One region of the Cryptosporangium phraense genome, then DNA from elsewhere that is predicted to be linked to it. Evidence: riboswitches for the same ligand, from Rfam matches in the RefSeq annotation. Region 1 holds a riboswitch; the other holds the start of a gene.
What was found. Region 1 has a riboswitch for cyclic di-AMP ahead of FL583_RS38420 (C40 family peptidase). Riboswitches for the same ligand answer to the same signal wherever they lie in the genome.
Positions count from the first base shown of each region.

Region 1 (4,885 bases):
CTCGGCCTGATCACGTCGCTGACCGTCCGGCGGCGTCGGCTGTTCGTCCGGATCTCGCCCGACGGCCGGATGGCCGTCGGCGGCCTGGCCCGGACCGATCCGGACCGGTTCGCCTCCGAGTTCGATGCGCTGTCCCAGCGGCTGGTCGCCGCTCAATCGCCACCTGACGTACCGGCCGACACCAAGGAGTCGGTCGCCGTGGGGAAAGAAGGATCGTCGTGACCGAAGTCCAGCTCGCTGATCTCTCGAACACGCTGCTCGTCGTCGCGATCCTGGCGTACACGGTGGCGATGTTCGGCTACGCGATCGAGTTCGCCTTCGGGCGGCGCGGTCTGGTCGCGGCCCGCGCCGCGACCCCGGCGCAACGGACGCGGGTGCTGGTCGGGGCCGGAGGTCCGTCGGGCGACGCGCCGGTGTCCCCGGCCGGGCCGGTCGGCGCCGCGGCCGGTACCGGGACGGGGGCCGGGGGCGGGGCGCCGATCACCGGGGGGCGGGCGGCCTGGTTCGGGCGGTTCGCGGTGGCGGCGGCGGTTCTCGGCGCGCTCGCGCAGATCGGTTGCCTGGCCGCGCGCGGGATCGCGGCCGGTCGGGTGCCGTGGGGCAACATGTACGAGTTCGTGTCGGTCGCGTGCGTGGTCGGCACGATCACCTGGCTCGTGGTCTCGGCCCGGCGCCCGGTGCGGTACCTGGGCATGTTCGTGATGTTGCCGGTCGTGCTGCTGCTGGGGCTGGCCGGAACCGTGCTGTACGTGGACGCCGGGCCGCTGATGCCCGCGCTGAACTCGTACTGGCTGTGGATCCACGTGTCGGCCGCGTCGATCTCGGTGGGGATCTACCTGACCGCCGGCGTCATCGCGATCCTGTACCTGCTGCGCGAGGGCTACGACCGGCGGATCGCGGCCGGGCGCCCGGCGAAGTCCCCCGGCTTCCCGTTCGGCGTCGGTCGGCACCTGCCTGCGGCCGACGGTCTGGAGCGACTGTCCTTCCGCCTGCACGCGTTCGGCTTCCCGATCTGGACGTTCGCCATCATCTGTGGCGCGATCTGGGCCGAGGCGGCGTGGAGCCGGTACTGGGGCTGGGACCCGAAGGAGACCTGGGCGTTCATCTCCTGGGTCGTGTACGCGGCCTACCTGCACGCCCGGGCGACCACGGGCTGGCGCGGTCGCCGGGCCGCCCTCATCGCGGTCCTCGGCTTCATCACGATGATGATCAACCTCTACGTGATCAACTTCGCCGTGAGCGGCCTGCACTCGTACTCCGGGCTGTGAGCCCAAGGGGCTCTGTGCGGAGCACCAGTGCGGTGTGGGCTGCGCCACTCGGAGGCTTCAGGGCGAGGTCGTGAAACCTTAATTCTTGGGTGCCGTCAGCGGCGTTCCGGGGTCGGCTCGTCGGAGGACTTGGGCTGATCGGCCGGACGGGGGAGGTCTTCTCGGCGGCGGTAGGCGAGGGCGGCTTCGTAGTCGTCGCCTCGGAGCCAGCCGACCACGACCACGTCCTCGTGTTCGGTCTGCTGAGCCATGGTCTCGTCCCCCTCGGTACTGCGCTCGTTACCGACAAATTACCCCAAAAGTCGGAATCTGGGCGGTAGCTAACGGGCGTATCGGGCGCCACAGGCGTCACGGCCGCGAGGTCCTCCGTTCGGCGATCCACAGTGGAGCAAATCATCCGCCGTTCGAACGATGCGACGACGTAACCGCATTAAGAGGCGCTTAAGCCAGCGCTCCGGAGTGGACTAACTACTCGGCGCTGTCCTCTGTTAGACGTTCACTCAGAAAGCCGGACGAGGCTGGACCGGCGAGTAACACATGGCCTACCGTGTCCCACGACTCTCCGAACGTCCGCCGTTCACCATGGATGGCGTCGGGCAGTCGCCGCTGAATCGCAAGAACCGGGGAACCGAGTTCCCGGGGTGAATCCGCCGTCGAGGCGGTAGGGCAGCTCCCGCCCGAACCCGTCAGCTAACCCGGTAAGCGGCCTAGTGGGAGTGAGGAGTGCCGCGCCAGTGAGGCCCTTACGGACTCACGCTCGTCGTCCGATCGTTCTGGTCAGCGTCGTCGCCGCCGTGCTGAGCGTGGCGTTGCTGCCGGCAGGCGGCGCCAGTGCGGCTCCGTCGCTCACCGAAGCCGAGAAGCAACTCGACGCGCTCGGTGTGAAGATGGACAAAGTCAACGAGCAGATGAACAGCGCCAAGGTCCAGCTCAAGCGGGTCAAGACGCAGCAAGCCGGGCTGAATCGTCAGTTGTCGGCGTCGCAGGCCAAGCTCGACGCGTCCCAGGACGCGGTCGGCAAGATCGCCGCCGCCGCGTACCGCGACGGTCGGATGCGCCTCTCCTCGTCGATCATCGACACGGGCTCGCCGGCCGACTTCCTGGACCAGCTCGCGACCGTCGAGTGGCTGTCGGCGCAGCAGCGCCAGACGATCACCGAGGCCAAGGCGTACCAGGCGCAGTTCGACGGGACGAAGAAGAAGGTCGACCTCCAGGTCCAGACGGCGACGCGGATCGAGAAGCAGCTCGACACGCAGCGCAAGTCGATCCAGAAGGACCAGGACAAGTGGGAGCAGATCCGTCGCTCGGCCTACGCCAAGCAGTACGGCAGCTCGTACCAGACCGCGACGTACAACGGGCAGGCCAGCGGTAACGCGGCCGTCGTGGTGCAGTTCGCGCTGGCGCAGCAGGGTGAGCCGTACGTGTTCGGCGGCGCCGGCCCGAACCAGTGGGACTGCTCGGGCCTGACGATGATGGCCTGGAAGCAGGTCGGCGTGAACCTGCCGCACTCGGCCCACCAGCAGTACAACATGATCAAGCACGTCTCCAGGGAGAACCTGCAGCCGGGCGACATCGTGTTCTTCTACTCCGACCTGCACCACTCGGCGATCTACATCGGCAACGGCCAGGTCGTGCACGCGCCGACCGAGGGCCAGCCGGTCCAGGTCGAGCAGGTCGCGAACATGCCGTACGCCGGGGCCGGCCGCCCCTAGAAGCGAGAGGTCGGTGGGCCATGAATACTGGTGTTCATGGCCCACACCGACCTTCGTGAGTTCCTGAAGCGGCTGGAGAAGGCCGGTGAACTCAAGCGGGTGACCGCGCCGGTCGATCCGACGCTGGAGATCAGCGAGATCACCCAGCGGGTGGTGCGCGACGGCGGTCCGGCCCTGCTGTTCGAGAACCCGACGCGCGGCGAGATGCCGATCGTGATGAACGTGTTCGGCACCGAGCGCCGGATGGCCCTGGCCCTCGGCGTCGACGATCTCGACGAGATCGGGCAGCGCATCGCCGGTCTGCTCAAGCCCGAGCTGCCCCAGGGTTTCAGCGGCTTCCGCGAGGCGCTGGGCAAACTCACCCAGCTGAAGAACGTCCCCCCGAAGCGGGTGAAGACGGCGCCCAGCCAGGAAGTCGTCTACAAGGACGACGCGGTCGACCTCGACCGGTTGCCGGGCCTGCAGGTGTGGCCGGGAGACGGCGGGATCTACCACAACCTCGGCCTGACCCACACGAAGCACCCGGAGACCGGCGCGCGCAACCTCGGCCTGTACCGGCTGCAGCAGCACAGCCGGAACACGCTGGGCATGCACTGGCAGATCCACAAGGACTCCACCGCGCACCACGCGGTCGCCGAGCGTCTCGGCCAGCGGCTGCCGGTCGCGATCGCGTTCGGCTGCGACCCGGCCGTGTCGTACAGCGCGACCGCGCCGCTCCCCGGCGACATCGACGAGTACCTGTTCGCCGGCTTCCTGCGCGGCGAGCGGGTCGAGATGGTCGACTGCCTGACCGTGCCGCTGCAGGTGCCCGCGCACGCCCAGGTGGTGCTCGAGGGGTACCTCGAGCCGGGCGAGCGCGCCCCGGAGGGCCCGTTCGGCGACCACACCGGGTTCTACACCCCGGTCGAGGACTTCCCGGTGCTGCACGTCGAGTGCATGACGACGCAGCGCAAGCCGATCTACCAGTCGATCATCACCAGCCAGCCGCCCCAGGAGGACGGGCCGATCGGCAAGGCCACCGAGCGCATCTTCCTGCCGCTGATCAAGTTCATGATCCCCGACATCGTCGACTACGACCTGCCCGACGCCGGCGTCTTCCACAACTGCTGCATCGTCTCGATCGACAAGCGGTTCCCGAAGCACGCGATGAAGGTCATGAACGCGATCTGGGGCGCCGGGCTGCTCTCGCTCTGCAAGCTGATCGTGGTGGTCGACGCCGACTGTGACGTGCACGACTACCGCGAGGTCGCGTTCCGGGCGTTCGGCAACGTCGACTACGCGCACGACATCCTGCTCACCCAGGGTCCGGTAGATCACCTCGATCACGCGTCCTACCAGCAGTTCTGGGGTGGCAAGCTGGGGGTGGACGCCACCCGCAAGCTGCCTACCGAGGGCTACCACCGGGGTTGGCCGGAGGAGATGCGGATGAGCCCCGAAGTGGTCGCGAAGGTCGACGCGCGCTGGCGGGAGCTGGGCCTGTGACCGAGACGGTCGAGGCGCCGAACAAGGTCAAGGCCTTCCTGCGGCTGGTCATGATCGAGCACTCGGTGTTCGCGCTGCCGTTCGCGTACGTGGCCGCGCTGACCGCGATGCGAACCGAGGGCCGGTCGGTGCAGTGGCTGACGCTGCTCGTGATCACGATCGCGATGGTCGCGGCGCGCACGGTGGCGATGGCCGCCAACCGCATCATCGACCGGCGCATCGACGCCCAGAACCCGCGCACCGCCCAGCGGGAGCTCGTCACCGGGGCGCTGTCGGTGCGGTCGGCCTGGGTCGGCCTGGTCGTGGCGCTGGTGGTGTTCCTGGCCTCGGCGGCCTGGCTGGGCTGGCTCTGCCTGGTGCTCTCGCCGATCGCGCTGTTCTTCCTGACGATCTACTCGTACGCGAAGCGCTTCACGGACTTCC
Region 1 is NZ_VIRS01000058.1:12,923-17,807, forward strand. Features, by position in the region: gene resB (cytochrome c biogenesis protein ResB) at 1-222, shown strand, start outside; gene ccsB (c-type cytochrome biogenesis protein CcsB) at 219-1,268, shown strand; gene FL583_RS40650 (hypothetical protein) at 1,364-1,519, opposite strand; cyclic di-AMP (ydaO/yuaA leader) riboswitch at 1,863-1,988, shown strand; gene FL583_RS38420 (C40 family peptidase) at 2,003-2,980, shown strand; gene FL583_RS38425 (menaquinone biosynthesis decarboxylase) at 3,017-4,462, shown strand; gene mqnP (menaquinone biosynthesis prenyltransferase MqnP) at 4,459-4,885, shown strand, end outside.

Region 2 (4,885 bases), on a different contig from region 1:
CGGGGCGAGCTCGACGACCTCCCGGAAACCCTTGCGGTACAGGAACTCGCCGGCGCCCTCGGGCACCACCAGCAGCGTGGAGCGGCCCAGCCGGCGCAGCGAGGCCAGATCGAGGTGATCGGCGTGCAGGTGCGAGATGCAGACCGCGTCGACGTTCGCGTGCAGGGCCGGGTCGAGCGGCGCGGCCGTGCGCCGGAGCACGTTGGCCACCCGGGGCAGCAGCACCGGATCGGTGAGCACGCGGACGCCGTCGAGCTCGATCAGCACCGTCGAATGCCCGAGGAAGTGCAACGACGGGAACTCGGCCACGTGGTTACCGTACCCCGACGGCCTAGGAGCTCAGCTCGTACGCGGTCTCGGCGATGAACTGCCCGGCCGCGCCGCTGCACCCGTCGGACTCGCCCGGACGCTTGACCCACAGATACGCCGCCACCTGGGCGTCCCCGGTGGCCGTGGTCGGGTTGCGGCCCAGCTTGCGGCCCGACGGGTCGCACCACTCCCCGTCGCCGGCCGGGCCGTTGCCGTTGCGTGACGTGTCGACCACCAGCTGCCCGCCGCCGAGCGCGGCCAGCACCCGCTTGCCGTACGCGACCTCGGCGCCGGACGTCCGGTAGTTCGACGTGTTGAGCGCGATTCCGTCGCCGTAGCGGGCCGCTCCGGCCCGTTTCGCGCGGCTCGCGGCCTCGCTCGGCCCGAGCCAGGCGGAGTGGCCGACGTCGTAGTAGACGCGCGCCTTGGGGCTCTGCTGTTTGATCGTCTTCGCGGCGTACCCGAGCAGGTCGAGACGCTCCTGATGGCCGTCGGCGGAGAGGCAGTCGGTCAGGTGCGGGAGCGCGTCCGGTTCGAGGACGACGATCGACGTCCCGGAGCCCAGGCCGGACGCGAAATTGCCGATCCAGGTGCGGTAGCCGTCCGCGCTGTCGGCCCCGCCGGCGCTGGCGCCACCACAGTCGCGGTTCGTCATGTTGTAGGCGACGAGCACCGGCACCCGGCCTCTCGACGCCGCCCGCGCGGCATACGTCCGCACCTCGCCGCGGACGTCTCCGGGGTTGTCGACCGCGAACCACCGGGCCTGGGGCTGATCAGCGATGCGGTCCCGGATCAGGCCGACCCGCGAGTCGCCGGAATTCGCGGCCACCCACTCCACGGCCTGGCCCTCGGAATCGACGTAGAGCGGGCCCAAGGCGGCCTTTACCGGCTTGGGCGTCGGCTTCGCCGAGGCCGGAACACCCGGCGGTAAGGCGATGGCCGACCGCTTTGGCGAAGCGCTCTCACGCGCACCCTTGGATTTGCGGTCCTCGGACGATGAGCATCCAGTGGGGGCGCAGGTGGGTTCCGGGCGACCGGTCGCGTTCGCCGCGATCAGGCTCGTGCCGCCGATGACGACGGCCGACCCCAGTGCGGCCGCACCCAATCCAGCGGTGAGCACTCGGCCCTTCGTGCGTCCACGACGGTGTCGAGCGAGAGGCATGCGCTCCATCTTGTCGAAAGCGAACGCGTGCTCCCATTCCGGCACCCGGCCCTTGAGGACTCTTTAAGAGTTCCTCGTGGTGTTACCACTCCCTTCCGGAGTTACACGGTCAATCGCCTTAGACCGCTCCAAATCCCCGCGTTCTGGGTTCACACCGATTCGGCTGAACACTAGGGACCGCATTGAGGCCTTAATGGTCTCGCGCGACACTTTTCTGTATCACGGGCGGGTAACTTGGCATTCACCCTATTTTGTGGTTCTGTCGTTTTCGTCCGTTCACCGCGGACCTCACGCCCGGCTACGCCGAATCCTGCCCCGGGCGATGAGACCCGAACTTCCGGCAGGAGCGGGGGACCCACTTTCCGGCGTCGCAGTTCGACGCCTCGGGGTGAAGCCACCTATAGCGTGGCCGGGCCGACTCAGCCCGAACCCGACAGCTCACCTCGTAGGCGTGGAGAGGGTCGGATATGTCTAAGGAGTCTTCCCATCCCACCCAGCTCAACGCCGAATGCCCGCGTGACGCGGGTGGACGGCATCGGGCGCCACGGCGCCTGAACCCGCTAGGACGGGGCCTGGCACTCGCCGTGGCCACCGGTCTCGCGGGGATCACACCGCTGGTCGTCGGAGCAACACCGGCCAACGCGGATGTGAACTGGGACGCGATCGCGCAATGCGAGAGCGGAGGGAACTGGAACATCAACACCGGGAACGGGTTCAAGGGGGGCCTGCAGTTCACCTCGTCGACCTGGCGGGCCCACGGCGGCCACCAGTTCGCGACGAGCGCGAACAACGCGACCCGCCTGGAACAGATCACGGTCGCCAGACGCGTGCTACGCAGCCAAGGCATCGGAGCCTGGCCGACGTGCGGGCAGAAGGGGTACAGCAAGAAGAGGTACCGCACCACTTCGCTGAACGAGGCCAGCCGCAGCTACAAGCGGTCGGGCAACCCGTACCGGGAGCACACCTCGTACCGGAAGAAGACCCAGCACACGTGGAAAGACACGTGGAAGCACACGTGGAAGAAGTCGGCGTCTTCGTCCGTACAGCGGAAGAAGAGCGTGACCGCGGTGCGGTCGGCCGTCGTGACGCGTCCGGTCGAGGTGGTGGACTTCGTGCCACAGCGGATGTTCAGCACGTCGCAGAAACCGACGGTCGTGGCGGTGCCGACGTACCTGGTACGGGCCGGCGACAGCCTGGTCACGATCGCCGCCGCGCACCACGTCGAGTGGCAGGTGCTCTTCGAGAAGAACCGGGCCCTGATCGGCGCCGATCCCAACCTGATCCATCCTGGACAGAAGATCCTGATCGGATAGACGGACAGAACACCTGAAAGCAGGGGGTCCCGGTCGCCGTGCCGGGACCCCCTGGCGTACGGCCGTCCGAGTCGGTCTGAACGGAGGACTGCGGGCCGCCCGGCGCGACCGCCATCATGGCTCTTCCTGCAGGTGGCGGGGGTCACGCCTGCCGTAAATGACCACAAAGGAGTGTCATGTCGGCCACACCGGGCGCGGTCGCCGACGAGCTGAGCGTGCTGCTCGGTCGGCTACATCGGACACTTCGCCGGGCGTCCCGGAGCGACCTGCCGGACGAGCCGCTCCCGTCCGCGCAGATGGAAGTGTTACGCGTCGTGCAGAACGCGCCCGGCATCGGGGTGAAGGCGGTCGCGGCCGCGCTGGGCACCGCGCCGAACACCGTGAGCACGCTGGTCGGCGATCTCACCGCCAGCGGACACCTGGAGCGCCTGCCCGATCCGCAGAACCGCCGCGCGGTCCGGCTCACGCTGACGGCGTCGGCGACCGAGCTCGTCGACGGGTACACCGATCACCGGCGCCGGATCGCCGCGGCCGCCGCCGAGCAGCTCGGATCCGACGATCTCGAGGCGCTCGCGGCCGCCCTCCCGGCACTGAACCGCCTGCTGGTCTTACTGGGCGGCTAGGCCCTGTCCTGCGAATCTCGCTCGCAGCGAGGCACCGCTCAGCCGTCGTCAGGCAAGGCGGAGGGATGTCCGGCTGTCGCTCATTTGGTGCAGCTGTTGTATCCGGACATCCCGACAACGCGGCCTGGCGGCGGCTGAGCGGAGCCGCAGCCGAGCACGGATTCGCAGGACAGGGCCTAGGACCGTCGCAGCAGGACCGTGGGACTCTCCGGGTCCGGAGTGAAGCGGACCAGGCCGACCGGGCCGTAGGCCGGGTCGACGACCGGGACGTCCTGGCCCTGCTCGGCCGCGGACACGATCGCGGTCGCTTCCGCCGCGGTCAGCCAGCCCGCCGTCTCCGTGCTCGCCTCTTCCTGACGCATCAGCTCGACGTTGGCCCGGTTGCGTTGCGCCTCGATCGAGCCGTCCGGGTAGTAGCAGGCCCAGCCGACGATCTTGCCGCCCAGCTGCACCGGGGTGTCCACTCCCGAGCGATAGGCCCGCAGGATCGCGCGGGCCTCGTCCGGGCGGATCGCGCCGACCTCCTGGTACGACACCTCGACCGCGGGTTCCGGTTCCGGCTCGGGCTCCTTGATCACCGGGAGCTGACGGGTCAGGTCGGTCGGTTCGTCCTTCTGTTCCTTCCACCAGCTGACCGGCGAACCGGCCGGCGAGACCTGGGCCGCGCCGTCCGGGGCCGGGGAGGTCGGGCGACGGGTGGGGAGCGCCGGGGGCGTCAGCGGGACGAGTACCGCGTCGGCGGTCTTGGCCAGGCCGGGGAGACGGATCGCCGGGTGGGACGGGTCGCGGCGGAGCAGTTCGTCGGGGGTCGGGATCGTGGGGGCGTCGACCATCGAGGGTTCGAGGTTCTGCACCGCGGTGCGGAGTTCGTCGAGGCGGCCGGCGATGGCCGGTTCCGGCTCTTCGTCGTCGGCAGGTTCCGGGTCGGGCACGGTGATCATCGGGAGCAGGACGGTGAGGTCGTTGTAGGGCGCGGGGGTCTCGGCCGGCCAGTCGTCGGCCCACTCGTCCGGGTCGTCGGAATCTTCCTCGGCCGCCGGGAGCGTGACCTCAGGGTCGGTGGCCTCGTCGGGGAGGTCGGGCCTGGCCTCGGCGACGACGAGGGGAGCCTCGTCCTCCGGCGCTTCATCGATCGGTTCCTCGGCCGGCGCCTCGTCGACCGGCGTCACCTCGGTCTCCGCCTCGTCGGCCGACCGGGCCGGCTGCGCCTCGCGGTCCGGCTGCTCGTCGTAGGCCGGCTGCTCGTCATACGCAGGCTGGGTCTCGTCGGCCGGCCAGGCCGGCTGGGCGTCCTCGGCCGGCCAGGCCGGCTGGGCGTCCTCGGCCGGCCAGGCCGGCTGGGCGTCCTCGGCCGGCTCGGCCGGGTCGCGGGCCACCAGCCAGCGGGATTCCTCCGGCAGGAGGCCGAGGTCGTCCATCAGGGGCCAGAGGCCGGCCAGCGCGGCGTCCGGGTCGCGGGCGAACAGCGTGCCGCGCAC
Region 2 is NZ_VIRS01000004.1:359,242-364,126, forward strand. Features, by position in the region: gene FL583_RS08660 (MBL fold metallo-hydrolase) at 1-309, opposite strand, end outside; gene FL583_RS08665 (glycoside hydrolase family 6 protein) at 332-1,471, opposite strand; cyclic di-AMP (ydaO/yuaA leader) riboswitch at 1,791-1,937, shown strand; gene FL583_RS42395 (LysM peptidoglycan-binding domain-containing protein) at 2,056-2,784, shown strand; gene FL583_RS08675 (MarR family winged helix-turn-helix transcriptional regulator) at 2,961-3,407, shown strand; gene FL583_RS08680 (AAA domain-containing protein) at 3,584-4,885, opposite strand, start outside.
Region 2: linked by a shared signal. The riboswitch ahead of FL583_RS42395 (LysM peptidoglycan-binding domain-containing protein) and the one ahead of FL583_RS38420 (C40 family peptidase) in region 1 are both predicted to bind cyclic di-AMP.